2 regions of the Synechococcus sp. PCC 6717 genome follow, and region 2 is predicted to be linked to the other one. Evidence: riboswitches for the same ligand, from Rfam matches in the RefSeq annotation. Region 2 holds a riboswitch; the other holds the start of a gene.
What was found. Region 2 has a riboswitch for cobalamin ahead of L5470_RS08575 (sirohydrochlorin chelatase). Riboswitches for the same ligand answer to the same signal wherever they lie in the genome.

Region 1 (3,493 bases), on a different contig from region 2:
TGACTAGCAGCAGCAGGCCACCGCCAAGTCCTGCTTCCACAGCATACCGCTGGGAGTATGCGTAGGGCGGCGATCGCCACACCCGAAACTGTCCCGTAAACCCGCGACTCAGGAGTGCAAGGTTTGTGCCTTGGTAGCGCTGTAAGGACTGCCGAAACAGTTGTGCTGCCAACAGGCTGAGGCTATAGAGCCAGCGCGATCGCCGTTGATACCCCCCCCGTGCCCGCTGTGCGAGCTGGAGGCTGACGGCTGTGTCCAGCAGAATAAAAATATAGCGATACATGAGCATCAAAATATCCAGCAGAAAGGAGGGGACTGAGCGCCGCTCAAGTACCCCTAGCAGTTCTGGAAAGGGGGTCGTGAAAAGGATAAAGACCAAACAGCTACTGGCCACCAAGGTGCGCAGCCCCACCCCAAGGGCTTGAGTGACCTGTGCCTGCGGAATAAAGACCGACCATCCACCAACACTGAGGCGCCCCAGCAGTGGCTCTGTTGTTGTCGTCACTAAGCTTGTGGGTGCCACCTGCACTAACAGGCTGGGCAGGCTCAACACCCAAAATAGGGCGATCGCCCCGAGCACCGCAGCATAAACCCGCCACGGGATGCGAGCATAGCCAACAACCCAGACACTGAGCCAGAGCCACAACAGCCCTTGACTGAGAGGATGGGCAAAAAACGTAAACAGGAGCAGGGCGATCGCAAAAAGGAGCTTCTGCTCGGGCGGTATGTGCCGTAGCCCATTCCGGTAGGCGTAGGAGTCAAGGTGATGGTGCATGCAGCACGCTACCGTTACTTCTCCCGGCGAATTTGAAGACGTTTTTGGCGGTGGCGCTCGGTGTATTGCCCCACCACAAAGCCAATCACCCCCGCCCCCAGACTGGCTTGCAGGGCAAAGAATAGTGACTCAACCTCCGCACTCTGGGGTTCAAACACCGGCGTAGCCCAAGGGGTATAATCGGGTGCAATGTCGGTAATGAGGTCTTCCGCTTGGGCATCGGCACCTTCAAACTCGGCGTTAACAAACAGCAGCGGTGCTGCCCCAAGGAGCACAACGGCACCAAGCAGCAGCCAAACCTGCTTCGCTTTCGAGTTAACCATGGTGACCACGCTCCTGTAACAGATTAAGGGTGCGTAATTCTGCTGCGCAGTAAGTGGTGAGCCAGTTCCAGACTAAAACCGTCAATAGACCCTCACTAATGGCAAGGGGAATTTGGGTGATGGCAAACACGGCGGCAAATTTGCCAAATGCGGCTGCCACCCCGCCAACACTATCGGGAAAGGCTAGGGCTAACTGCCACGCGGTGAGGGCATAGGTAATGACATTAGCCGCAAACGCAGCAGTAAACAGGGCGATCGCCGGCTTTCCGGTCAGACGCAAGATGCCGTTATAGCAGCCCCATGCCACCCATGGCCCGACCACTGCCATGGAAAAGCCATTGGCACCCAAGGTGGTCAAGCCACCGTGGGCAATGAGCAACGCCTGAAACAGTAAGACCAAGGTGGCCAACACCGTCATGATGGGTGGCCGAAAAAGAACCGTTCCTAGGGCAATTCCCGTCGGGTGGGACGAGCTACCGGTGACCGAGGGAAGTTTTAACGACGATAAAACAAATGCATAGGCMCCCGCCAATGCGAGTAGTAGGGTGGACTCGGGCTGTGTCTTCACCTGTTGCCGCAGTGACCAGAGTCCCCATCCCAAAAATGGCAAGAACCCTAACCACCAGCCCAGCGCCCAGCCAACGGGTAAAAACCCTTCACTGATGTGCATCGCCAACACCGCCCTCGGGCTGGCAATCACCATATACATCGCCAGCAGGGCGATCGCCCCCAGCAGAGGGAGCCGCTTCCATTGCCTGACTTTCATTCATCTGTACCTCGCAGATATGCAACAATCCTCGGCGGGCATCCTGACTCAGAGCGGCCAAAAACCGTCATCACAGTTGCGGGACAGCGCCGGACTTGCACCGGACTTTCCCCCTTGCGTTCTGTGGCTGCTCCCCACAGAAACCGATTAGCGCTATTATAGGTCAGGACTGCTCGGTTACCCTTGGAAGCGTTTGCGCCTCAATGCAGGATGTCAACCCAATCGCGGCCAATGCGCACCGTTACATCCGACGAAATCACCCCAGTTGAGTTGGCCGACACCCGCCCAACCCCCAATACAGAGCGCACCATTTGAGCCGCCCCTAAATCTCCTTGCTGCGCCAAGACTTCGGTTGCGGCGGCTTCTTGGTGCCAGTCATCGCTAATGATGACATTGCTGTAGCCATGGTGGTATAGAAAGTCCGCCATATCTTGAGCCGCATCGGGGTGTCCCGAGGCATTTTGTAACGCGATGCGTACCGAACCACTTTCACTCCAAGTGGGGCTGGCTGACACTGAGCGCGATCGCGCTGCAAAGTAAGTCTCAACGATGCGATCGATCCCGTCGTAGTCAAGGAGCCAGTAGCTGGCATCGTACCCATCACCACTAAAGCGCCCGGGCAACAGAATCATGCGCAGATTCTCAGGATCCGTGCGCAGGCTAAATTGGGCGATCGCCATCAGTTCGCCAAAGGTCAAATCGGTATCTACGTGTTTCTGGAGAACCTCGTGGAGTTGGGGGAGCCGCGTCAACATGACTGGATTCGCTAGTTTCGTTTGCAGCGCCTTGATCAACATTTGCTGGCGTTGTGCCCGGCCAATGTCACCGAGGTCATCGTAGCGAAACCGTACAAAGCCCTCAGCCTGCTCACCGTTGAGGGTTTGTAATCCAGGGTAGAGATCAATGTAGAGTTTTTGGGTGTGATCACTGTAATACATCCGCTTGGGAACATTGACCTCTACGCCCCCCACCAAATCCACAAGGGCACGAAACGCTCCCGGGCCAATGCGAATGTAGCGATCAACCGGAGTGTAGTTCAGGGTTTGACTCACCACCTTGGCAACTAGGGGGACATCACCATAGACATTGGCCGCATTGATTTTATCAACCCCATAGCCCGGAATGTCAACGCGACTGTCCCGAGGAATACTCAACACTGTGATGGTGTTGTCATCAGGGTTAAACCGCGCCAGCAAAATAGTATCGGTGCGGCCACGGAAACTTTCTGGCGAGCCTTCCGGTGCCCCCAAAACCTTGTCAACCCCTAGCACCAATAAATTGATAGGCCGACTCATCTTCCCTTGCAAGCTGCGAGCCATCACCTCAAAAAAAGAGGTCTTCGCATCACCCCCCTGCTCTGCTTGAAAAGGCGACAGTAAGACAACACTCATTCCCGCAAAGGCCGAAATTAAAGACACCGTACCAAAGGCTGCTATCCAACCCAACACTCGCCATGACGATCGCCGCGATCGCGCCTTAGTGTGCAGCGCCACTGCCTTTGCCCCTCGAGCCGCCGGAGCCGGATTCACTCGCTTGACCTGTTTAACGCCTCGTGCCACAACGTTAACTCCCACAACCTGCGACAGTCCCTAGGACTGGTGGACTCAATTGATGTTTCTAGTGTACGGG
Region 2 (3,493 bases):
GCCCCGGCGGCACGGTCAACCCAGCCCTAAAACCCATTGGAGTGCCAATTTTCCTGAACAATTACGTCATTGCCTTCAATGCCAGCAGCCCTAAAGCAAAAACCCTAGAAACAGAGGTCAATCAAGCCCTTGAAATTCTCAAGACCGATGGTACCCTGCGGCGAATTTATGAGCACTGGAAACTGTGGAATGATCAGCAAGCGCAAATTGGCATTGTTTAGGAGTAGGGGATGGAGTTAATCCAAGCGGCGTTACCGGCCTTTCTGCGGGGGGCGCTGAATACCCTTATTTACTGTGCGATTTCCTTCCCGATCGCCATTGTGCTTGGCATTCTCTTGGCAGCAATGACCACCTCCCCTTACCTGTTTTTGCGCTGGCCTGCTGCCGGATTTATTGAGGTGATGCGCGGTACCCCCATGATCACCCAACTGTTGTTGCTGTACTACGGTGTCGGGGCAGTTTTAGCGCAGATCAATTTAGCAACGTGGGTGAATGCGTGGACAGCAGGGGTCACGGCTCTAGCCCTTAACTATGCCGCTTACGAAGCAGAGGTCTTTCGGGCTGGCCTGGGCGGCGTGGATTCGGGTCAACGGGAGGCGGCGCTGTCCTTGGGGATGACCCAGCAGCAGGGGTTTGTGCGGGTGATTTTGCCGCAGGCGGCGCAAATTGTTATTCCACCCCTGATCAATGATTTCATTTATATGCTCAAGGATTCGGCCATTGTCAGTGTGATTGCAGGGGTCGATCTGACATCGGTGTTGCGGGTCTGGATCATCCGTCATAGTAGTCATCCCTTCCCCCTTTATGCCCTAGCGCTGGTGCTGTATTTGTTGATGAGTTTGCCGATCGCTGCGTGGGGGCGGCACATCGAACACCGTCTAAAGGCTAGAATGTCCTAGGGGTTGCCTCTGTTACCAGTTGCTGGAGCCAGTTGATGTTGCCTTCTGTGGGCGATCGCCTACACCTGACCTACCTGAGTGGTTCTAAAACCGATCCTGCTGGCCAAGATGTCATTGCTGGCTTGAGTTGTTCACCGCAAAAATATTTACCCTCCTACTACTTTTATGATGCCGTTGGGTCGCGGTTATTCGAGCAGATTACTGACCTGCCAGAGTACTACCTCACCCGCACCGAACTAGCGCTGCTGAGTCAACACGCCAAAGAAATTGCCACCCTGACCGGCATCTGTGAATTAATTGAGCTCGGCAGCGGCAGCGATCGCAAAATCCGCTACTTACTCTCCGCCTATGCCCAGCTACAACCTCAGCTTGTCTATCGTCCCATTGATGTCAGTGGCTCGATGCTCAAAACTAGTGCCATAGCGCTGCTGAAGGATTATCCCCAACTGTGGATCAATGGCCTTGTGGGCACCTACGATATTGGCCTAGAGCACTTGCCCCCACCCCTTGCACCGCGACGCTTACTCTGTTTCTTAGGCAGTACCCTAGGCAACCTCTCACCGGTTGAGTGCCAACGTTTCTTCAGCCAACTGTACCGGGTGCTCAATGTTGGTGACTACCTGCTCCTTGGAGTTGACCTAGTAAAAGACACCAAAGTTTTGCTTGCCGCCTACAATGATGCTCAGGGGATTACGGCTGCCTTTAATCGCAATATCCTTAGCCACCTTAACTGGCGATTTCAGGGCAACTTCGAGCCATTGGCCTTCGATCATCGAGCCATTTATAACCCAGTGGCACAGCAAATCGAAATGTATCTTGACAGCCAAAACACACAGACGGTAACCCTCACTGCCCTAGAATTGACCTGTGACATTGCCGCCGGGGAAAGCATCCTCACAGAAATCTCGCGGAAGTTTTGGCTGGATTCCCTAAGGTCAGACCTCGTGGCGGCTGGCTTGACGTGGGTTCGAGCCTTTACCGATCCAAACCACTGGTTTGCTCTATGTTTGTGTTGCCGGTGAACACACAGGAGGCGGTCTAGGGGGTAGCGAGTCCCCACCCCCCGCATAGACAGAGCCACAATACGCTCGTTAGAATTGGAAGGTTAACCGTGAAGAGCAGTTTGTAGGGAAACACCAGTGTAAATCTGGGGCTGTGCCGCAGCTGTGAGGGGAGCGATCCCTAAGCCAGAATGCCTACCTACTGCGGTTCACTCTATTTGTCTGCGTTGCACAGGCATGGAGTTATAGCGTGGTCGTTACTATTCAGCCCAACGATTCAATTCTTAATCCCCTGAGTTTTAGCCTTGATTTACCACCCTTACCCCAGCCCCGACCGCTACTGATGGTGGGTCATGGTACTCGCGATCCGCAAGGCCGCCAAGCATTTTTAGACTTTGCCCATGCGTATCATCAATTAGATCCTTGCCGCCCGGTCTTTCCTTGCTTCTTGGAGTTGACTCAACCCTCGATTTTTGAAGTTTTAAGCCAGTGTGCAGTAGAGGGCTACACCGATCTGTCGGTACTGCCGATTTTATTATTTGCGGCGCGCCACAACAAATTTGATGTGACCAATGAACTGGATCGTGCTCGCCAAGCGTTCCCGCAGTTGCGCTATCACTACGGTCGCCACTATGGCATTGCCCCTGAAATTCTCACCCTCTGGCGATCGCGCCTTGAAATGCTCGACTCACCGGAATTTAACCCCCGAGGCATTGGCCGCGACGACACGGTGTTACTGGTGGTGGGACGTGGCTCGAGTGACCCCGATGCCAACGGCGATGTCTTCAAGCTAGCGCGGATGCTCTGGGAAGGTAGTGGCTACAAGACCGTTGAGGTGTGCTTTATTGGTATTACCCATCCCCGCCTAGAGGTAGGGTTTGCCCGCGCCAATCTCTATCAGCCGCAGCGGGTGATTGTCCTGCCCCACTTTATGTTCACTGGCGCACTGGTGAAAAAAATCTATACCCTGACCGCTACTGCCCAGCAACAGTACCCGGCGGTAGAATACGTTAACTTGCCGGAAATTGGGTTACATCCGCAGTTATTTTATTTAACGCGGCAACGGGAAATAGAAACCCTCACCGGCCAAGTGGCCATGAATTGCGAAGCCTGTAAATTTCGCTTGGCGGCGATCGCCCATGGTGCCGATCATTCCCACCATCACCACCACGATCACAACCATAACCATGAGTCTCATTCCCACGGGCATCATCACCCCAGTGTGAATTTAGATCATCTACCCAGCTACCATCAACGGATTTGGCAGGTTCCCTAGGGGGATGGCCACCTAAGGAAAATGCTAGACTAGGGGGTAATGATCCCTTTTTTCAAGCTTGGACGGGGCTTGTTTATGGCGATAAAGTATCCTCCCCAGACGGTTGATCGCGTTTTGATTTTTGACACGACGCTGCGGGACGGAGAGCAGTCTCCGGGAGCCGCACTGAATGTAGATGAAAAACTCACGATCGCCCGTCAACTGGCTCGGCTAGGGGTGGATATTATCGAGGCTGGTTTCCCTTTTGCCAGCCCTGGAGATTTTGAAGCCGTGCAGCGGATTGCCGAAGTGGTGGGCACCGAAACAGGGCCAGTGAT

Region 1: it holds a riboswitch for cobalamin, as region 2 does, so the genes downstream of both, L5470_RS13050 (energy-coupling factor ABC transporter permease) here and L5470_RS08575 (sirohydrochlorin chelatase) in region 2, are expected to answer to the same signal.

Annotation. Positions count from the first base shown of each region.
Region 1 is NZ_JAKLTV010000055.1:16,977-20,469, reverse strand. It holds gene cbiQ (cobalt ECF transporter T component CbiQ) at 1-775, opposite strand, end outside; gene L5470_RS13055 (energy-coupling factor ABC transporter substrate-binding protein) at 790-1,098, opposite strand; gene L5470_RS13050 (energy-coupling factor ABC transporter permease) at 1,091-1,864, opposite strand; cobalamin riboswitch at 1,881-2,027, opposite strand; gene L5470_RS13045 (LCP family protein) at 2,065-3,423, opposite strand.
Region 2 is NZ_JAKLTV010000017.1:46,758-50,250, forward strand. It holds gene L5470_RS08560 (ABC transporter substrate-binding protein) at 1-221, shown strand, start outside; gene L5470_RS08565 (amino acid ABC transporter permease) at 231-899, shown strand; gene egtD (L-histidine N(alpha)-methyltransferase) at 935-1,921, shown strand; cobalamin riboswitch at 1,985-2,117, shown strand; gene L5470_RS08575 (sirohydrochlorin chelatase) at 2,151-3,176, shown strand; gene L5470_RS08580 (2-isopropylmalate synthase) at 3,252-3,493, shown strand, end outside.